3 regions of the Sphaerisporangium rhizosphaerae genome follow, and region 3 is predicted to be linked to each of the others. Evidence: riboswitches for the same ligand, from Rfam matches in the RefSeq annotation. Region 3 holds a riboswitch; each other region holds the start of a gene.
The links. Region 3 has a riboswitch for thiamine pyrophosphate ahead of thiO (glycine oxidase ThiO). Riboswitches for the same ligand answer to the same signal wherever they lie in the genome.

Region 1 (7,047 bases), on a different contig from region 3:
CAGAGATGGCTCTTGGCACAGGACGGGGACGGGAAAGTGGGCGATTGGCCGGGAAACGGCGGGTCGGGGGGATCCGACGAGACCCTGGAGGGGCCGACGCGGGCTCTCCGGCGCCCTGCTGGGGCGGGCGGCGAGGGCGCGTACGGCGCGCCGGCCGCGGGCCGGGCGGATGGCCGGGCGGAGGGTCAGGCGGCGGGCGGGTACTCCGCCGGTCAGCCCGCGCACCGCTTCCCGCAGGGGGCGCCGGCTCACGAGGGTGAGCGCGGGCGCGGCGGCGGGCCGGACGACGACGCCACCGTCCTGCAGCAGTACGGCGCGGGAGGCGAGGCCCTGCCCACCGCGCCCTCGGGCGAGGGCCGGGGCAGGGCGTCGCGCGTGTACGGCAAGCCGCGCGCGGGGCAGGCGCCGGTGCGTCCGCTGCCCGGCACGCAGCCGCCCGGCGGGGGAAGCGGCTCGGGCGGCGACCAGCCGCCTCGTCCGCCTCGTCCTCCCCGGCGCATCGGCCGTCTGGTGCTCCGCGTCCTCGCGGTCGTGCTGGTGCTGCTGATCGTGCTCGCCGTCGGCGGGTTCTTCTGGATCAACTCCCGGCTCAACGTCGTGGACTCGCTCACCGACTACGCCGGGCGCCCGGCGGCCACCCCGGGCGAAGACTGGCTGCTGGTCGGCTCCGACAGCCGGGCCGGGCTGACGGCCGCCCAGCGCAAGAAGCTCGCCACCGGCCGGGCCGTCGGCAAGCGCACCGACACGATGATGCTCCTGCACGTGCCGGCCGGCAGCGGCCGGCCGACCCTGGTCAGCCTGCCCCGCGACTCGTTCGTGCCGATCGACGGGCACGGCAGCGACAAGCTGAACGCCGCCTACGCCTTCGGCGGCCCCAAACTGCTGGCCAAGACCGTGGAGAAGGTCACCGGCATCCGCCTCGACCACTACATGGAGATCGGGTTCGGCGGCTTCGTCGGCATCGTCGACGCGATCGGCGGGGTGAACATCTGCGTCAAGCAGAACATCAAGGACCCCAAGGCCGGCATCAACCTGAAGAAGGGCTGCCAGGACATGGAGGGCGGCACCGCGCTGGGCTTCGTCCGCACCCGGGCGACCGGCGCGATCCCCGACTTCGACCGCACCCAGCGCCAGCGGCAGTTCTTCTCGGCCGTGGTCAAGAAGGCCGCGAGCCCCGGCGTGCTGGTCAACCCCTTCCGATCGGTGCCGCTGGCGATGGCCGCCACCGACTCGGTCGCCGTCGACGGCGGCACGGGCACCTTCGACCTGCTGTCGCTCGGGATGGCCATGAGCGGCGACCCGGTCGCCACCGCCGTCCCCATCGGCTCGCTGCCCACCATCAACGGCGCCGCGGTCGTCAAGTGGGACACCCAGCGCGCGCTGCGGCTGTTCGGCTCCCTGGCCGAGGACAAGCCGGTGCCCAAGGACGTGCTCACCAAGTAGGCCCGCGGTCAGCGGCCGCGCGCACCCGCCGGCCGCTCACCGGGCGGACCCTCGGTCAGCGGTTAGTGTGATGGCATGCCCGAGCTTCCCGAGGTGGAGTCGCTCGCCGAGTTCCTGCGCGAGCGGGCCGTCGGCCGCGTGGTCGCCGGTGTGGACGTGGTGGCCTTCCAGGCCCTGAAGACCGTGCGGCCGCCGGTCACCTCGCTCGGCGGCCTGGCGGTGACCGCCGTGGCCCGCCACGGCAAGTTCCTCGACCTCGACTGCGACGGGCTGCACTTCGTCACCCACCTGGCCCGCGGCGGCTGGCTGCGCTGGCGGGAGGACCTGTCGGGAGCCAGGCCGGTGCGTCCGGGCAAGGGGCCGCTGGCCGTGCGGCTGCGGTTCGCCCCCGACGACGACGGCCGGGCGCCGGGCTTCGAGCTCACCGAGGCCGGCACCCAGAAGCGCCTGGCCCTCTACGTCGTCACCGACCCGGTCGAGGTGCCCGGCATCGCGAGCCTCGGCCCCGATCCGCTGGCGCCCGGCTTCACCCCCGACGTGCTCAAGGGCATCGTGAGCGGCAGTCGCACGCAGATCAAGGGGCTGCTGCGCGACCAGAAGATCATCGCGGGCATCGGCAACGCCTACTCCGACGAGGTGCTGCACGCGGCCAAGATGTCCCCGTTCAAGATCGCCGACTCGCTGAGCGACACCGCGGTCGCCGACCTGCACGAGGCGATCGTCACCACCCTGCGCGAGGCCGTCGAGCGGTCGCGCGGTCTGGCCGCCAAGGACCTCAAGACCGAGAAGAAGTCCGGCCTGCGGGTCCACGGGCGCGCCGGAGAGCCGTGCGAGGTGTGCGGGGACACGATCAGGGAGGTCTCCTTCGCCGACTCCTCCCTGCAGTACTGCCCGACCTGCCAGACCGGCGGCAAGCCGCTGGCCGACCGCAGGATGTCCCGGCTGCTCAAGTGAGGCGGCCTCGGCTCGTCCGGCGGGCCCGCTCGCCCCGGGGCCGTTCCCGCCGCGCGAGTGATGGTCCCAGGTGGCCGGCCGCGCGGTGGCTCTGAGGTGTTTTGCGGTGCTTCGCCGGTGCGCGAAGGGAAAACTTCCCGGCGTCACGGCGCGACAACCCTCCGTTAGCGGGCGGAAGGCTCGCGAAGCGGGGACAATGGTCGGCATGACCGTCCCAGAGATCCAGGCCGGGGCCGTGCCCGACGACGCCTACCTGCTCGACGTGCGCGAGCCCGACGAGTGGCAGGCGGGCCACGCCCCGACGGCCGTCCACATACCGCTCGGCACGCTGCAGCAGCGGGTCGAGGAGATCCCCGCCGGAGTCCCGGTGTACGTCGTGTGCCGCGTCGGCGGCCGGTCCGCCCAGGCCACGGCCTGGCTCAACCACGTGGGCCGTGAGGCCGTCAACGTCGGGGGCGGCATGCACTCGTGGGAGGCGGCCGGGCGTCCCATGGTCGCCGAGAACGGGGGGCAGCCCTACGTCGCCTGACGGCCGGATGTAATAATCGCGCAAAATACATAGCGCGGGAGCTCGGGCGTCACCGGGCTGAGAGGGCGGTTCCCAGCGAAGGCTGGGCGCGCCGCCGACCGCCGGAACCTGTCCGGGTAATGCCGGCGTAGGGAGCGTGCGATGACGTCCGCCGTCGATGAAGTCCCCCTGACCCTCGGCGAGGCCCCTCCGAAGACCCTCGGATTCCTCGACCAGGGCGCCTTCTGGGCCAACCTCGGGGTGAGCCTGCTCGGCTTCTCCGGCGCCCTGTACCTTCTCGACCCGCTGGGCGGCGCGCCGCTGAGCATGGTCGCGGCCGTGCTGGCCGCCGTGGTGGGCAGCCTGGTCGGCACCGTCATGGTGGGCCTGGCGGCCATCCCCGGCGCCCGCACGGGCGCGCCCGCGATGGTGCTGCTGCGCGGGCTGTTCGGGGCCCGGCTGTCGTACCTGCCGACCGTGCTGAACATCGTCCAGATGCTCGGCTGGGGGGCCTTCGAGCTGTGGGTGATCGCCAACGGGGCACAGGCCGTCTTCGGCGACTCCGTGCCGTACGCGGTCTGGGTGCTGGCCGCCGGGGCGTTGACGATCGCCCTGACCCTCCGCCCGCTGGGCGCCATCCGCCTCCTGCGCCGCTTCGTGACGGCCGCCGTGGTCGTCGCGATGGTGTGGCTCGCGGTGGCGCTGCTGCGCGAGGCGCCGCACCTGGGCGGCGGGAGCTGGAACGCGTTCGCCCCCGCCGTGGACTACGTGATCGCGCTGTCGGTCTCCTGGGTCCCGGTCGCGGCGGACTACGCCCGGCACTCGCGGTCCGGGCGGGCGGCGTTCGCCGGGGTGGTCACCGGCTACACGATCGCCCAGGTGGCGTGCCTGGTGCTCGGCATCGTCGCCCTCGCCCTGGTCGGCAACGACCCTGACCGGGTCTGGAACGCGTTCGTCGCGGTGCCGCTCGGCGCGCTGTTCTTCGGCGTCCTGGTGCTGCGGGAGGCCGACCAGTCGTTCGCCAACGTCTACTCCACGGCCATGTCCCTGCAGAACCTGCTGCCCCGGGTCGACCGGCGGGTCTTCTCGGTCGGAGTGGGCGTGCTGACGACCGGCGTCGCGCTGTTCGCCAACGTCAACTCCTACGGGGCCTTCCTCGGGGTGATCGGCGCGGTGTTCGTCCCGATGTTCGCCGTGCTCGTGGTCGACTACTTCGTGCTGGGCGGGGCCGCGCGGTGGGACACCTCGCAGGACGCGCCCTCGCGCTGGGCGATGCTCGTTCCCTGGCTGCTCGGCTTCGTGGCGTACTGGGTGTTCACCGGAGCGGCCACGCTGGAGTGGTGGGACGAGCGCTGGGCGGCGCTTCGCGAGCTGATCGGGTTCGAGCGGCAGCCGTGGATGAGCGCGGCGCTGGCCGCGTTCGTCGTCTCGGCGCTGGCGACGCTGCTGGTGGGCCTGCTGAGGCGGCGCGCCCGCGCCTAGTCCGCCGCGGCCTCCAGGCGCAGCAGGGCCTCCTTGGCGGCGGGGCCGCCGGCGTAACCTCCCGGCCGTCCCGGCGCCTCCAGCGCCCGGTGGCAGGGGACGATGACGCACACCGGGTTGGCCGTCAGGGCGTTGCCGATCGCGCGCAGCGCCTGCGGACGCCCGATGCGCTCGGCGATCTCGGGGTAGGTCGTCACGCGGCCGTAGGGCACGGCCATCGTCATCTGCAGCACCGTGCGGGCGAAGGGCGTGGCCAGCCGCAGGTCGACCGGAACGGTGAACGCGCGCAGCCTGCCGGAGAAGTAGGCGTCCAGCTCGCGCCGGACCGGGTCCAGGCGCCGCGGGTCGGGGCCGATGAACGTCCCGATCTCGCGGGAGACGCGGGCGAAGATGACGTGCTCGTTCTCGTAGCTGCACGCGACCACGCCGCGCGCGGTGACGGCGAGCGCGAGCGCCCCGACCGGCGTGTCGGTGGTGCCGAAGGCCACCTCGGGCGGGGTCTCGCCCACATAGCCGGGAGCGGTCACCCGCACCAGGGCCTCGAGATCCCCTGTCGTCATGGCCGTACCCCTCTCGCCTACCGGCAGCGTATCGGAGGGAGCCCTGCTCCCGGCCGTGCCGGAGGGAGTGGCGCCCATGTCATCGGCCGCTGCGCCGAATGCGATGATTCGCACATCGAAAGTGCCAAGGCGCGGGGGCAAAAACGGGCACGATGGGGGTCATGAGTGACGACAGGGGAGAGAACCTCGATGACGGCTTTGCCCGCGCTGTCATCGCGAGCTCGCCCAATGCCGTCGTAACCCTCGATCGTGATCTTACCGTACTGATCTGGAACCCTGCGGCGGAGCGCCTGTTCGGCTGGTCCGCGGCCGAGATGACCGGGCGCCGGGCGCCGCTCGTGCCCGACGAGCTGGTGGCCGAGCACAACGCGGTGCTGGAACGGGTGCGCACCGGCGGCCCGGTCTCCCTGCGCACCAAACGCCTGCGCTGCGACGGCTCACTGCTGGACGTGGGCGTGGACATCAGTGCGCTGCGGTCGGAGGCCGGCGCGCTGCTCGGGTACGTGAGCGTCTACCACCCGGCGGAGAACGACGCGGTCGCCCGCGAGCGGGCCGCCCGCCGCGCGCGCCTCGTGCGGCGGCTCACCGACGTGGTGGGCGACATCAACGCCGAGCTGGAGCTGGAGCCGGTCCTGGACCGCATCGCCGCGAGCCTCACCGAGCTGACCGGGGCCGACGCGGGCGGCTTCGTGCTGATCGAGGACGAGCGGCTGCGGCTGGTGAGCACCCACGGCCTGCCGGAGCGCGTGAAGGGCGCGACCGCCGACCTGCACAGCAGCCTGGTCGGCAAGCTGCTGCGCACCGGCAAGACGGTGCTGCTGGAGACCGGCGACCAGGCGGTGCTGGACGAGCTGATCTGGTCGGAGCTGCCCGGCCTGCACACCATCGCGCTCGGCGTGGCGGCGGTCGGCGGCCGGCCCTACGGGGCCCTGTACGCGCTGTTCGCCGAGCACAAGGCCGGCCACATCGAGCTGGAGCTGCTGGAGCTCCTCGCCGGGCACGCCGGCATCGCGCTCGCCAACGCCATGGCCTACCAGGACGCGGTGCGGCAGCGGGCGCACGAGCGCGCCGTCGTCGACGCCAGCGCGGACGGCATCGCCGTGCTCGACGGGGGCGGTCGGGTCACCCAGTGGAACCCCGCCGCGGAGGAGCTGACCGGCCTGGCGGCGGCGGAGGTGATCGGCGTCCACCCGCCGTTCCCGCTGCCCGGGCCCGGCGAGAAGCTCACCACTCAGCTCCCCTCCGGCCGCTGGCTGGACGTGGTCAGCGCCGGGATCGGCGAGACCGCCGAGGTCGTCGTGGACTTCCGCGACGTGACGCTGGCCAAGGAGCTCGAGGAGGCCAAGGACCTGTTCCTGGCCACCACCAGCCACGAGCTGCGCACTCCGATCACGGTCGTCCAGGGCTTCGCCAGCACCCTGGACGCGCGGTGGGACAAGCTGTCGGACGTCGAGCGGCGCTCGGCCGTGCGCACCATCGCCGAGCGGGCGCGCGACCTCGGCCGGCTCATGGACCATCTGCTCCTCGGCGCGCGGGCGGGCGGGGAGAAGTTCAAGATCAGGCTGGAGAGCTTCGACCTGGGCGAGCGCGTGCGCGCGGCGACGCTGGGCATGCCGGTGCTGTCCGACCGGCACCACGTGGAGGTGGACATCCCGGGCGACCTGCCGCTGGTCGACGGGGACGCCCTGGCCACCGACATCCTGCTCGGCCAGTTGCTGGAGAACGCCTTCAAGTACTCGCCGGACGGCGGCCTGATCAGGGTGCTGGCCTGGCCGGAGGACGGCCGCGTCGTCCTGGCCGTCGACGACGAGGGCGTCGGCATCGCGCCGGAGGACCGCGAGCGGGTCTTCGAGCGGTTCGTCCAGGCCGACAGCGGCGACCGCCGGCGTTTCGGCGGCGTGGGGCTCGGGCTTTACATCGCGCGCACCCTCGCCCGTGCGCAGGGCGGCGAGGTGACCGCGCACGCGCGTCCCGGCGGCGGCACCCGAATGCGATTCGTTTTGAGCATCGCCGACGCCTATATCGGATCCGACACACCGAAGCGGTAACGAGCTGGTCACAGATGGCCGCGCCTATTGTCGAATCTGCACAAGCAATGAT
Region 2 (7,047 bases), on a different contig from region 3:
GTGCTCGCGCACGTACGTCGTGCGCAAACCCGACCACTCCAATTCGGTGTCCGACTGAGAGCCACACGCCTGTTCTTTTCTGCGACGTTCGTCGTGCCTTGATGCTTTCCGCGTGTGGGTTCCCGAGGTCGGGCGGGAAGGGACCGCCATGCGCTCGTCCACCCTTTTCCAGCGGATCAACCTGCACCAGCGCACCACTCACGTGCGGCTCGGCGCCTCGGCGCCGGTCACCTCTCTGCGCCGTGAGCCGCTCAACGGCCGCTGCGTTCCGCCGAGTGACTCCCTTGTGCAGTACGGCGCGTACATCGCCGGCAAGCGTGTCCACGTGTCCGGCATCCCGGAGGCCGTGAGTCTGGTCCGCGAGCACAACGCCGCGTCGGAGACCGGGGGCGCCTACGTCTGGGTGGGGCTCCACGAGCCGGAGGCCCCCGAGGTCGAGTGGCTGGCCGAGGTCTTCGGGTTGCACCCCCTGGCCGTGGAGGACGCCATCAAGGCGCACCAGCGGCCGAAGGTCGAGCGTTACGGCGACTCGCTGTTCGTCGTGCTGAAGACCATCGCCTACCTCGACCACGACCAGCTGACCGCCTCCAGTGAGATCATCGCCAGCGGCGAGATCATGGTGTTCGTCGGCCCCGACTTCGTGGTCACCGTGCGCCACGGCGAGCACTGCCCGCTCGCGGACGTGCGCGGCCGCCTGGAGGACAAGCCCAAGCTGCTCTCCCGCGGCCCCTCCGGCGTCCTGCACGCCATCGCCGACCACGTCGTCGACCGCTACCTGTCGGTCGCCGACCAGATGCAGGCCGAGCTGGAGGAGGTCGAGGCCGCCGTCTTCGCCGACGTCAGCTCCCGCGACATCGGCCGCATCTACCAGCTCAAGCGCGAGATGATCGAGATGAAGCGCGCGGTCACGCCGCTCCAGACGCCGCTCGGGGCCCTGCCGCAGCGCCGCATGATCCCCTCCGAGATGCGCGAGTACTTCCGCGACGTCGTCGACCACCTCTCGCGGGTCTGCGAGCAGGTCGAGTCGTCCAACGAGCTGTGCAACTCGATCCTGCAGGCGGCCCTGGCCAGGTCCAACGCCCTGGCGAACGAGGACATGCGCAAGATCTCCGCCTGGGTGGCCATCGTCTCCGTGCCCACGATGATCGCCGGCATCTACGGCATGAACTTCAAGCACATGCCCGAACTGAACGCCGTCTGGGGCTACCCCCTCGTCATCGGCGTCATGCTCGTCATCTGCTCCCTCCTCTACCGCGGCTTCCGCCGCAACAGCTGGCTCTGACCTCCGGGCGGCCCGCCGCGTGCCGGCACGGCAGCCGTGACGGCGGTCGGACCCGCCGGCGACGATTCCGGCGACTCGCGCCGGGGGGATGATCACGGTGGCCCCCGCCCGGCGCCCCGTATGGCCGTACGATCCCCAGATGAGCAGGCGCGCGCCGGCGGCGGTGCTTCTGGCGTTGACCATCGGTCTGCTCCTGGCCGCGTGCGCCTCCACCGCCCGCCCCGGCGCCCGCACGTCCCCGGCGCCGTCGGCCACTCCCGTGCCGTCCGCGAGCGCTGTACCGTCCTCGGCCGGCACATCGGGCCCGAGCGCTTCCGATGTCCCCGACCCCGACCCGACCGGGGCGGCGGGCCCGACCACCCCGCTGTCCGTCGCCCAGGGCGAGGCCGAGTGGGTCGCCACCGGTGTGCACGAGTGGGGCGGCTCCATGAACACCGCCCTGGTGCTCGCCGAGGACGACGCCTGGGCCGCAGGCCACCACGACGAGGGCGCCACGCTGATCAGGCACTGGGACGGCCGGTCCTGGCGCGAGGTCGCGGCCCCGGTGCGCGACATCGGGATCCGCGCCGTCTCGGCCGCACCTGGTGGCCGCCTGCCGTGGATCTTCACCGGGGACGCCCGCGCGTGGCGCCGGCAGGGCGGCGGCTGGGCGAGCATGGGCGGTCCGGCCGGACCAGGCGGGCGCGTCCTGCAGGCGGCGGCGGTGACCGGGGCCCGCGAGGCGTGGATGGCCGGGGTGCTCACCGAGGACGGCGAGACGCCCTTCCTGGCGCACTGGGCGGGCGGGGGCTGGCACGAGACCGCATCACCGGGCGGCATGGAGGTGGCGGATTTCGCCGCGTCGTCGCCGCGCGAGGTGTGGGCGGTCGGCGCGGCGGGCGGGCATCCCGCGATCACGCGCTGGGACGGCGAGCGCTGGGCCGCCGCCCCGCTGCCCGCCGCGCCGGCCGCGCAGCAGGGCCGCCTGACCGGCGTGGCGGTGAGTCCCTCAGGCGAGGCGTGGGCCGTGGGCCGGGCGAACCGGCCGGGCGAGCCCCCGGAGAACGTCCTGTTCACATGGGACGGATCGCGGTGGACCGCGCCCGGCGTTCCCGCTTCCCGTCTCCCCGGCGTCCGGGCCTCCCGTCTGCCCGCCTTCACGGCCGTCGCGGCCGACGGGCGCGGCGGCGTCTGGATCGGCGGTGAACGCGGCGGCGACGTGATCGTGCACTACGCGGGCGGACACTGGACCGTCGAGCGGACCCCGCACCGGTCGAGCCCGGCGGTGTACGACCTGGCGGCCGGGCCCGGCGGCGGCCCGGTGCTCGCCGTCGGCGGCGAACCGGACTACGACGAGGACGGTCACGCCTGGATCTGGACCCGGGGCTGACCCCGCCCTCGCCCGTCCGGACCGCACCCCGTCTCGTTCGGCACGTGTCGCGCCCGGTCAGACGGGCCAGGATTCCTGGCGCCAGGCGGCGTCCCAGAACATCCACTCGTAGCGCGAGGTGGTGACGAAGTGCTCCAGTGCGCGGGCGCGCTGGCCGCCGGTCGCCTCGGCGCCCGCGTGGTCGGCGAGGGAGACCACCCGGCGCACCACGCTTTGAAAGGTCTCGTCCCCGTAGGCGGCGATCCACCGGCGGTACAGGGGGTCGGGTGAGGACTCTTCCAGCAGCGCCTCGCCCACCCGGGCGTAGATCCAGTAACAGGGCAGCACCGCCGCGAGCCCGTCCAGGAACGACCCGCCGTACACGGTCGCCAGCAGGTAGCTGGTGTAGGCGCGCGTGGTCGGCCCGACCGGCTGCCCTGCGGCCTGCTCGGCAGACCCGCCGAGGTCGGCCATGAACGCCGCGTGCATCTCCTGCTCGGCGGCGATGGCCCCCACCGCGTCGCTCGCGAAGGCCCGCACGTCCTCCTCACGGGGCGCCTTGGCCGCGCACAGGGCCAGCGCGCGGGCGTAGTCCCGCAGGTAGTGCGAGTCCTGCACGACGAAGTGCCGGAACGCCGCGCGCGGCAGCGTCCCCTCCACCAGCCCCCTGATGAACGGGTGGTCGAGGATGGCCTTGTACGTCGGCGCGATGGCCTCCCACAGCTCCTCGCTGTACGGCCGCGCCTGCGGAACGACGGATTCGGACGTCGTCATATACACAACTCCCTACGCCGGCATGACCCGGACAGGTTCCAGCGGTCTGCGGCCACCCAGCCGCACTCTCAGCCCGGTCCACCGGACTCCCGCGTCCACTCTCGGCTCGAGCCTAGACCGTCGAGGCCCCCCACCGGGAGTGCTCCTGCCTCCACTCCCTCGCGAGCTCGGCCAGCATCGTGTGGTCGTCCAGATCGCCGCCGCCGCTGATTGCCCCGGAGATCGCGGTGAACCTGCCGGACGCCTGCGGATGCCCGGCATCGGCGGCGCGGCTGAACCAGGTGGCGGCCAGCCATTGATGGCCACGGCCCGCGTGGATCGCCGCGAGCTGGAAAGCGGCCTCCGCGTGGCCGTGGCGCCCGGCGAGTTGGTAGAAGAAGATGGCGAGGCTGATCTTGTTGCCCTCGGTCTCGTAGGCGGTCGCGTAGACGTACGCCAGTTCGGTCGCCGCCTTGCGCGGAGCCGGGTGAGCGCGCAGCCGCACCGCTTCGTCATCTCCGGCCGCCGCGGCCTGGTGGAGCCAGTCGCGGGCCTCGGCGAGCCGGTCGTGGAGCAGGGTGATGACCCACAGGCGCAGGCATGCCTGGGCGTCGCCGGCCTCGGCGTGCCGGACCAGCCGGGCACCGGTGCGACCGAACCACCGTAGATAGCGCCGCATCGGCACCGAGAGCGGCGGATCGGCCTTACGGGGCGCCGGTGGAGGGCCCTCCACATGGGCAACAGGGTCTGGCGGCCATCCGATCGCTGGGGAGGGATCGGTGTGGACGGGTGCCGGTGGGCGGCTCTCCACATGGGCAACAGGGTCTGGCGGCCATCCGGGTACCGGGAAGGGCTCCGCGTGGAGGGGGGCAGGCGGAGGGCTCTCCACATGCCCAGCGGGGTATGGCCACTCGAACACTGGGGCAGGGGCGTGGGCGACGAGGTCAGGTGGCCACCCGGGCACTGCGAAGGGCTCGTTCTGGACGGGTGGGAAGCGGGACGGTCCGAGCGGCGGCTCGATGGCCGGTGCGGCGGGAAACCCCGCTGGGGCGAAGGCGCCCGGAAACTCGGTGAGGGAGGTCGCGGCAGGTGGGCCTGCCGGAGCGGGGGACGGAGACGGCTCGGCGCCGGTGGAGAGGGAAGGGCGTGCGGCGCACCAGCGGGAGTGCCAGTCGGCGAGGCCGCCGAAGGCCGTGACGTCCAGCCCTGTGTCCGCCGCGGCCCGGTGGCAGGCGCTCACGAACGAGGCCACCCACGGCCAGGAGGGCAACCCGTTGCGCTTTCCAGTGAGGATGTCGTGTGTGGTGCTCTCGGCCAGCTCTCTCGACCGCCGGCCATCCTCGGCGGGCGCGTGAGACAGCCTGCGTAGTTCGGCGAGGGACGGCATGCCGGCCAGTTCCCGCAGGTCGTTCAGCCGGCCGATGAAGGCCGCCACGCCGGGGTGATGTCCAGTCATGCCCTCCGCCGAATGAGTGATCGACGATCTACGTCAGGTAATGGAGTCATGGTTGCACCAACCAGGGCAATCTGACGGCGGAACCTGAATTCCACCTTGTCCGGACGTGAGGCCGGACGTTCCATCGAGAGAATCCGCAGGCCACCGAACAAATCCGGATGGATCCGGATAGGTCGGGATGGTCCCGGCGGAAGACATCCCGGCGACGGTGGGCGAGGAGCCGGGAAACGTCGGTCCCGGGCCATAGGCTCCGGAGTCGTCCGGAGATGTTTGGGTCGGTCGTGGCCCCGCGCGGCGTCCTCCATCGTTGGTTCGGCACCCCTTCACCCCGAGAGAGAGAAGTCGATGCTGTCCTACGCCACCGTCACCCGCGCCACCCGTACGGCCCGCGCGGGTGCCGAGCCCCCGCGCCGCGCGACGCCGCAGTCTCGCCAGGCACGGCTGGACGCCGAGCTCCTCGGGTTGTTGGTCACCACCTGGGCCGTCCGCACGGGCCGCACTCCTCCCGCGCGTCCGCCACAGCAGCTCACCGCCGAGGAACTGATCGAGTTCTGGTCCGACGACCACACCGCCGGCGGTAAGGCCTCATGAGCCAGGCCCCGCCGCCCCGACGTCCACGGAGCCCGCACCGATGCCCCCCGACCACCCCCTGACCCCCGCGCCGGGGACCGCCGCGCCAGTGACGGCTGCCGTACCGGTGACCGCCGCCCCGCTGGAGGATCCACCCGCCGCCCTGGCGCGGCTGGTCATCACCGCCCGGCCGTTCCGAGGCGAGTTGCAGGGCGAGTTGCACGCCCGCGTGCCCGCCCCCGCGACCCGCGGCGCGATCACCATGCTCGGATGCGTCGCCGTCGCGGCACTGCTGCTGCTCCTCGCCCCGGCGGTGCTGATGTACCTCGCCCCTCGCGCGGGTCTGTCTCCCGGCTGGGTCACGGCACTGCTGGCGGGCGATCTCATCTGCGCCGCGATGTGGCTGCTGTTGAGTCGTGGTTCAGCCGTTCGCGGTAGAAGTGGAGGCGTTTCTCGCAATCGTCAATGATCTCGCTCCAGGTGCGCGCCCATATGCGGACGCCGCCTTCCCGCTCGGCGATACAGCTGGGCGGGCGGTTGGGCGCTGCGGCGTCCCGTCGCACGACGTCGTCCATCTCCGTGGAGACCACCCAGAAGTCACAGGAGACTTGAGCGTCACGGCACTGCGGGTCACCGGCCACTGCCTGAGCGTAGCTCTTGATCTGCGCTACTTCACGCTGCCCGCTCTTGACCCCAGGAGCCTTGAGCTCGACGACAAGGTGCTCTCACCCCGAACTTCCCCGATGAGCCCTCCCCAGCAGGAAATCCAGGTTCCTGCCGTCCTCCGGCCCACGACCCATCTCCTTGAGATGGCGTGCCAGCACCATGTCCAGGTCCCGATCGCTGACCGTCAACGTGTAGGCGTCGCCGAACATCCATGTCCCGTGCGCGAGGATTCTGTGCAGTTCTCCACGGCGACCGCCTCCGGTGCCGCTCCCGCCTCTTCGAGCAGATGACGCAGCACGGCTCTGGCGCGGCGCCCCGCCGCGCCGGGCGGGAGGACTTCGACGAGCCGGATGCGCGCCGCGCCGTGCTCGCCGCTGGTTGCGTGCGCCGCATACCTCGCGGCGAGGTGCAACTCTGGAACGACATCGTCACCTGGTCGCATAGTGCGCTCCGTTCGTACGTGGTCCGGGAGCAGCAGAAAACCTCGTCGCGAGGGATGGATGAAGGGCGGCCGGTGCGGCGTTCCGCCGGGACACGCTCGCCTCACGCCGATCGGTCGTTCGCAGGTCGTTCCGCCTTCGTCTCATCACCTGTTGTGTTCGTTGCGTCACACTTGGTCATTGGCGTGCGATGACGGGAAGGATCAGGGGGTGAAGCATGGGCGAGGCAGGACTCCAGGCCGGTCGTCCGGAGCTGATCACGGCTCGCACCTCCGCCGGTCAGTGCGGCGCGGTGGTGTCTTGGGAGTCGAACTGCCTGCATCAGTACCGACTTCGTGGTGAGATCGGGGCCATTGAAAATGGCTGTGCCCCGGCTGCGTGCGATGCAGAGGCAGATCCGGGGCTTATGCGGTCGACGTTAGCACATCGACATCTGAAAGGTTCGACGTCAGGTGGATCACGCCGAGGCCCTGCGGTTGCGCGGAGTACTCTCACAGGCGCGTCTCGGTGAGTACGTCGCGGTGTGCGGCGG
Region 3 (7,047 bases):
GGCCTCGTCGGGACGCGTCCGCCGCCACAGGGCGACCGCCGCCTTTCGTGCCTGCTCCCAGGCGTCGGTGGCCATCGCGGTCACCAGGGCCGTCCCCGCGGCCAGCACGATCGGATCCACGACTCATCCCCTTACGCATCGTTCTCCCACCATCACGGTAAAGCGCCATGTCCGACCGTGTTGCGGAAATCATCACGGTCGTCACCTGAGCGGGAGAACGGCGCGGGGCGGCCGGTCAGTGCCAGATGGTGATGCGGGTGCCCGCCGGGGCCTGGCCGAGGGGGTTCTCGGCCACGACGGCGCCGGTGCCGGCGATGCGGCGCACCCGGACCTTGAACCCGGCCGCGCGCAGCTCGTTCGTGGCGTCGGCGACCTTCTTGAACCGGACGTCGGGGATGGCGACGAGCGCCTGGCCGGGCTGGGGGTTGTCGGGCCTCTCCCACGGCCAGTGGAAGCCGGTGTCGGGCCCCTTGGAGCAGGTGAGCTGCACGTTCTGCCCGGCGGTGACCTCCGACCGCGCGGTCGGGACCTGCGCGATGATGGTGTTGGGCTGGGCGTTGTCGGTCTGCTGCACGACCGTCGGGACGAAGCCCTTCTGCCGCAGGAACGCGTCGGCCTGGTCGCACTGCATGTCGCTGACGTCCGGCATCAGCAGCCCGGCGCTCAGGACGAGCTGCACGCGGCTGCCCTCGCGGACCTTCGTGCCGACCTGCGGGCTGGTGCGCATCACCAGGCCGCGCTGGACGGTGTCACTGGGCACCCGGCTGACCGGGCCGGGGGTCAGCCCCGCCTCGGAGATCTTCGCCTGCGCGTCGCCCTGGGAGAGGTTCAGCACGTTCGGCACGGCGATCTTGACCGGACCGGAGGAGGGGATGAGCGTGATGACCGCGTCGTTGAGGACGTCCTTGCCCGGCTCGGGATCGGTGCGCAGCACCTTGTCCTCGGCGAGCTTGTCGTCGTGCTCGGCCGGGCCGATCTTGACCGCGAAGCCCTGCCTCTCGGCCTTCTCCTTGGCGAGGGTGACGTTGAGGCCGAGCAGGTCGGGGACCTTGGTGTAGCGGCCCTCGGAGAACCACCAGCCGGTGCCGGCGACCGCGCCGATCATGACGACGGCCAGCGCCACGATGAGCCAGACCGGCCGGACGCCGCGGCGTCCGCCGGGCGGGCCCGGCGCCACCGGCGGGGCGGCCAGCATCTCGGTCTGGGAGTGGACGAGAGTGGGATGGGCCGGCGGGACGGCCTCGCGCGGCATCACGCCGGTCTCGCGGAGCATCGAGGGGGACGTCGCGCCGGCGGGCGGGACGTGCGGCCCCGGGTCGCGCGGCAGCGTGCGGTGGGCCTCGACGGCGGCGACCAGCATGGCCGTGGCGTCGGCCGGACGGCGCGCGGGGTCGCGGTCGGTCGCCGAGAGCACCAGCGCGTCCAGCGCCTGCGGCGTGCCCGGGACGACCGCCGAGGGCGCGGGGACCCGGTCGTGGACGTGGCGGTAGGCCACCGACATGGGGCTCTCGCCCTGATAGGGCTGCTGCCCGGTCAGCAGTTCGAACAGCAGCACCCCCGCGGCGTACACGTCGCTGCGCGCGTCGGCCACCCCGGCGGTCACCTGCTCGGGCGACATGTACGCGATGGTGCCGATCATCACGCCGGTCTTGGTCTGGTTGCCCGCCTCGATCGCGCGGGCCAGCCCGAAGTCGACGACCTTGACCCGGCCGTCGTCGGTCAGCAGGACGTTCTCGGGCTTGACGTCCCGGTGCACCATGCCGGCCTGGTGGGCCGCGCCGAGGGCGGCCAGCACCGGGATGAGGATCTCCAGGGCCTCGCGGGCGGGAAGGCGCCCCCGCCGGCGGAGCACGTCGCGCAGGGTGCGCCCGGGGACGTACTCCATCGACAGGTAGACGTTGCCCGCGTCGGTGCCCTGGTCGAAGACGTGCACGACGTTCGGGTGCGACAGGCTGGCGACGGACTTGGCCTCGCCGATGAAGCGGCGGACGAAGTCGGGGTCCTCGGCGAGCGAGGGGTGCATGACCTTCAGGGCGACCGTGCGGTCGAGCCGGACGTCCAGGGCCAGGTAGACAGCGGCCATGCCGCCCCGGGCGATGCGGGATTCGACCCGGTACCGCCCGTCCAGCAGCCGCCCTAGAAGGGGGTCCGCAACCGTCGTGTCCACGGGAGTGAGTTTACGGGCGGTTTGCCGGGGGGAGGGCAAGCACATCCCAAGCCGATGCCGACATGTTCTCCCGTCCCCAAGGGGTCATCGTTGTCACCTGGCACGCGGCTCGATCGCCGGCGAGGAGGCCTCAGCGTACCGCCGCCGGGGGATCCGGCCGGCGAGGCGCGCCATGCGACCTGCCAGAACGGCCTCGCGCATCGCCGACGCCATCAGGCCGGGCCGCTGGGCGCGGGTGACGGCGCTGGCGAGCAGGACCGCGTCGCATCCTAGCTCCATCGCCAGGGCCGCGTCGCTCGCCGTGCCGATGCCGGCGTCCAGGATCACCGGGACGGCCGCCGCCTCGACGATCAGCTCGATGTTGTGCGGGTTGCGGATGCCGAGACCCGAGCCGATCGGGGAGCCCAGGGGCATCACCGCCGCGCACCCCGCCTGCTCCAGCCGCCGCGCGAGCGCCGGGTCGTCCCCGATGTAGGGCAGGACGACGAACCCGTCGGCGACCAGCCGCTCGGCGGCGTCGAAGGTCTCGATGGGATCGGGGAGCAGCGTGCGCTCGTCGTTGATGACCTCCAGCTTCACCCAGTCGGTGCCGAGCGCCTCGCGCGCCAGGCGCGCGGTCAGCACGGCCTCGCCCGCGGTGAAGCAGCCCGCCGTGTTGGGCAGCACCTTGACGCCCCGGCCGCGCAGCACGTCCAGTACCGACCCCCGGGCCGCCGGGTCCAGGCGCCGCATGGCGACCGTGGTGATCTCGGTGGCGGAGGCGGCCAGCGCCTGGTCCAGGACGTCCAGCGAGGGCGCGCCCCCCGTCCCCATGATCAGCCGGGAGGTGAACTTCTCCCCGGCGATGACCAGCGCGTCGCCCGCCTCGTCGAGGTCGTGCCCCGGCGCCGGGTGCGCCCCGATGGGGTCGAGGTCGTCCCCGGGCGCGCTGGTGGCGCCGCTGCGGCCGATGTCGTGTCCCGCCGCGGGGCCGGCGCCGTGGTCAGCCACCTTGCACCGCCGTCAGCACCTCGACGCGGTCGTGCTCGCTGAGCGTGGTGGACTGCCACGCGCCGCGCCGCACCACCTCGTCGTTCACCGCCACCGCGACGCCCGCGCCCGACGAGGTCAGCTCCTGGACCGCCCGGGCGACGGTCGCCCCGGCGGGCAGGTCGCAGGACACACCGTTGATCATCACATTCATCGCCGTTCCGGGGCGCGGGAGGGCCCTGGCCGCCGCCAGGGCGCGCGCCCCGTTCCTCCTTCGTTCATCGGTGGGCCTCGGTGAAGCGCAGAGGGGAGCAGAGCGCCGCGAGAGGGACGAGCCCCGGGTCGGGGTCGCCGGCCACCAGCTCGGCGGTGAGCGGGCACAGCAGGACGCCGCCCCGGTGGTGGCCGGTGGCCAGCACCAGCCCGTCCACGCCGCTCGGGCCGATCACCGGCAGGTTGTCCGGCGTTCCCGGGCGCAGCCCCGCCGCCAGGTCGACCACCTCCAGCTCGGTGATCCCGGGCACCAGCTCGCGGGCGTCGCGCAGCAGCTCCCACAGCGCCCCGGCGGTCACCCGGGTGTCGAACCCCATCTCCTCCTGCGTGGCGCCGAGCACGATCTCGCCGTCGCCGCGCGGCACGAGGTAGGCACGCGAACCGTGCACGACGCCGCGCACGCACCGGCCGAGGAACCCCGGAGCGCCGCGCAGCCGCATGATCTGCCCCTTGACCGGGCGCACCGGAGGGAGCACCTCGGGGGGCAGGCCAGGAAGGGAGCCCGACCACGCCCCCGCCGCCAGGACGACCAGCCCGGCGCCGATCGCCGCGCCGCTCGCGCACCGCACCCCCCGCACAGGCCCGTCCGCGGAGAGCAGCCCCGTCACGCGGTCGGCGAACACCGGCACGCCGCGGCGCGCCAGCGCGGCGAGCAGGGCCGCCGTGACGCGGCGGGGATCCACCCAGGCGTCCCCGGCTACCAGGATGCCGCCCCGGACGGAGGGGGCGAGCATCGGCTCGGCACGGCGGCACTCCCGCCCGGTGAGCCGCTGGACGGGCAGCGACAACTTCTCCAGGAAGTCGGCCACCTCGGACAACGCAGCCAGGTCGTCCGCGCCGAAGGCCACGTCGAGCGTGCCCTCGCCGCGGTGGTCGACGTCCACCCCCGACTCCGCCGACAGCTCGGCGGCGAACGCCGGCCAGCGGGACAGCGAGGCCAGGCCGAGCCGCAGCAGGGGCTCCTCGGTGTAGGCGACCTCGCTGACCGGGGCGAGCATCCCCGCCGCCGCGTGCGAGGCGCCCGAGCCGGGCGCGGGATCGACGACGATGACCGAACGCCCGTGCCGGGCGGCGCGCCAGGCGATCGAGAGCCCGATGATGCCGCCGCCCACGACGACCATGTCGGCGTGCCGCGCGGCGTCGGCTGGGGGCGCGTTCGACACCTGCATCTGAGTCCGCTCCCTTCGCCGGCATGACCCGGATCAGGTTCGTGGCGGTCGAGGGCCCTCAGCCCTCCTCTCAGCCCGGTTTCGCCGGACTCCCGCGCGTGGTGGACCCAGCCTATTCCCGTCCCGGCGCGGCCGGGGACGGCGGGAGAGGCGGTCTGTTTCCGCCCTGGTACGGCATCGCCACCCGCTTGAGTGGTCTCATCACTGCCCGTAGGGGACAGTGAGCCAATTTGTTACCAAATCGCCGTTGGCGGGTTACCGTCCTGGCCGCTTAGGGTCAGGTTGTGAATCATGTCGTGGTGGTGGGGGCCGGACTGGCCGGCGTGCGCAGTGTCGAGGCGCTACGGGCGCGCGGATACCGAGGGCGCGTCACTCTGATCGGCGAGGAGGCCCATCGGCCGTACGACCGGCCTCCGCTGTCCAAGGCCGTGCTGCTGGGCGAGCTGGACTCGACGGTCGTCGACTCCGATCTCGGCGCGCTGGACGTCGATCTGCGCACCAACGTCTCCGCCAAGGGGCTTCGCGAGGGCGCCCTGGAGACCACCGAGGGCGAACTGGAGTACGACGGCCTGGTCATCGCCACCGGCGCCACCCCCGTCCGGCTGCGCGGCGAGGGCGCCCAGCACGTGCTGCGCACCATCGACGACTCCCTGGCCCTGCGCGCCGCGCTCGTGCCCGAGTGCCGCGTCGCGATCGTCGGCGCCGGGTGGATCGGCGCCGAGGTCGCCACCGCGGCCCGCCGCGCCGGCTGCGAGGTGACCGTCGTCGAGGCCGCCGAGTCGCCGCTGGCCGTGGCCCTCGGGCCCGAGGTCGGCGCCCGCACCGCCTCCTGGTACGCCGAGGCGGGCATCGACCTGCGACTCGGCACGATGGTCGGCTCGATCGACCCCGGCGGGCTGACCATGATGGACGGCTCGTGGATCCCGGCCGACGTCGTGGTAACCGGCGTCGGCGTGCGCCCGAACGTCGCCTGGCTGGCCGGCTCGGACGTCGAGATCGACAACGGCGTCCTGGTCGACGAGCACCTGCGCACCTCCATGGAGGGCGTCGTCGCGGCCGGAGACTGCGCCAACTGGTGGTCGCGGCGCTTCGGGCGGCGCATGCGCGTCGAGCACTGGGACACCGCCCTGAACGCCCCCGAGACCGCGGTGGCCACCCTGCTCGGCCAGTCCGCCGTGTACGACCCGGTGCCCTATTTCTGGTCCGAGCAGTTCGGCCGCATGGTGCAGTACGCCGGCCACCATGACGGGGGCCGGCTGGTGCTGCGCGGCGACCCCGAGACCGACCGCAAGTGGGCGGCGTGCTGGTTCACCGCGGACGACCGGCTGGCCGCCATCCTCACCGTCGACCGTCCCCGTGACCTGGTCCAGGGCCGCCGCATCGTCGAGGGCGGGCAAAGAGTCGACGTTGATCGGGCGATCGACCCCTCGATACCCTTGCGCGACTGCTTGTGACCCCCTGCGGGGTGTTTGAGAAGAGGCGCGACGTGGTAGTTGTGGTTCCGTGACGCTTTCTGTTGCACAGATCGACCGCGAGACTGATCAAATGGTGGGGGAGTGGCTCCCCCTCACGGAAGTGGGCAGGCGGCTCGGGCTCAGCACCGGGCGCGCCAAGCAGCTTCTGAAGGACAAGAAGCTCATCGGCGTCCGCCGCGGCGGCCCAGAGCCCGAGGTCCCCGCGAAGTTCATCGCGGGCGACGACGTGGTGAAGGGCCTGCCGGGCACCCTCACCGTGCTGTCCGACTCCGGCTACGACGACGTCGAGGCCCTGCGGTGGCTGTTCACCGCCGACGACTCCCTGCCGGGAGCCCCCATCGACGCGATCGTCGCCGGTCGGCACACCGAGGTGAAAAGGCGTGCCCAGGCGCTCGCTTTCTGACGCCAGGCTCTACCTCTGCACCGACGGGCGCCGCCGCCAAGGCGATCTCGACCAGTTCCTGGACGCCGTCCTCGCCTCGGGCGTGGACATCGTCCAACTGCGCGAGAAGGGTCTGGAGGCCCGCGAGGAGCTCGCGCTGCTGGAGGTGTTCCGCGCGGCCTGCGACAGGCACGGGGCGTTGCTGGCCGTCAACGACCGGGCCGACATCGCCTACGCCGCGCGCCCCGACGTGCTGCACCTCGGCCAGGACGACCTGCCCGTGGCGGTCGCGCGCGACATCCTCGGCCCGGACGTCCTGATCGGCCGCTCGACCCACAGCGACGCCGAGGCCTCCGCCGCGGCGGTCGAGGAGGGTGTCGACTACTTCTGCTGCGGGCCGATCTGGCCGACGCCCACCAAACCGGGACGTTTCGCTCCGGGCCCCGGGCTGCTGAAGCACGCCGCGGCCCTGGCGGCCGATCGGCCGTGGTTCGGCATCGGCGGCATCGACCTCGGCACGCTGGACGAGGTCATGTCGTACGGGGTCACCCGGGTCGTGGTGGTGCGCGCCATCACCGAGGCGGAGGACCCCGGAGCCGCCGCCGCCGAGTT

Region 1: it holds a riboswitch for thiamine pyrophosphate, as region 3 does, so the genes downstream of both, ACFQSB_RS16980 (purine-cytosine permease family protein) here and thiO (glycine oxidase ThiO) in region 3, are expected to answer to the same signal.
Region 2: it holds a riboswitch for thiamine pyrophosphate, as region 3 does, so the genes downstream of both, tenA (thiaminase II) here and thiO (glycine oxidase ThiO) in region 3, are expected to answer to the same signal.

Annotation. Positions count from the first base shown of each region.
Region 1 covers NZ_JBHTCG010000010.1:44,508-51,554, forward strand. The annotation lists gene ACFQSB_RS16965 (LCP family protein) at 37-1,443, shown strand; gene ACFQSB_RS16970 (Fpg/Nei family DNA glycosylase) at 1,519-2,397, shown strand; gene ACFQSB_RS16975 (rhodanese-like domain-containing protein) at 2,594-2,926, shown strand; TPP riboswitch at 2,951-3,077, shown strand; gene ACFQSB_RS16980 (purine-cytosine permease family protein) at 3,068-4,387, shown strand; gene ACFQSB_RS16985 (methylated-DNA--[protein]-cysteine S-methyltransferase) at 4,384-4,947, opposite strand; gene ACFQSB_RS16990 (PAS domain S-box protein) at 5,109-6,995, shown strand.
Region 2 covers NZ_JBHTCG010000004.1:106,672-113,718, reverse strand. The annotation lists gene corA (magnesium/cobalt transporter CorA) at 149-1,282, shown strand; gene ACFQSB_RS07630 (hypothetical protein) at 1,422-2,651, shown strand; gene tenA (thiaminase II) at 2,709-3,404, opposite strand; TPP riboswitch at 3,397-3,507, opposite strand; gene ACFQSB_RS07620 (SEL1-like repeat protein) at 3,517-4,062, opposite strand; gene ACFQSB_RS07615 (hypothetical protein) at 5,185-5,430, shown strand; gene ACFQSB_RS07610 (hypothetical protein) at 5,519-5,878, shown strand; gene ACFQSB_RS07605 (hypothetical protein) at 6,968-7,047, shown strand, end outside.
Region 3 covers NZ_JBHTCG010000006.1:331,938-338,984, forward strand. The annotation lists gene ACFQSB_RS12195 (hypothetical protein) at 1-120, opposite strand, end outside; gene pknB (Stk1 family PASTA domain-containing Ser/Thr kinase) at 236-2,167, opposite strand; gene ACFQSB_RS12205 (thiazole synthase) at 2,261-2,980, opposite strand; gene thiS (sulfur carrier protein ThiS) at 3,150-3,350, opposite strand; gene thiO (glycine oxidase ThiO) at 3,415-4,578, opposite strand; TPP riboswitch at 4,572-4,684, opposite strand; gene ACFQSB_RS12220 (NAD(P)/FAD-dependent oxidoreductase) at 4,863-6,032, shown strand; gene ACFQSB_RS12225 (Rv2175c family DNA-binding protein) at 6,124-6,456, shown strand; gene thiE (thiamine phosphate synthase) at 6,434-7,047, shown strand, end outside.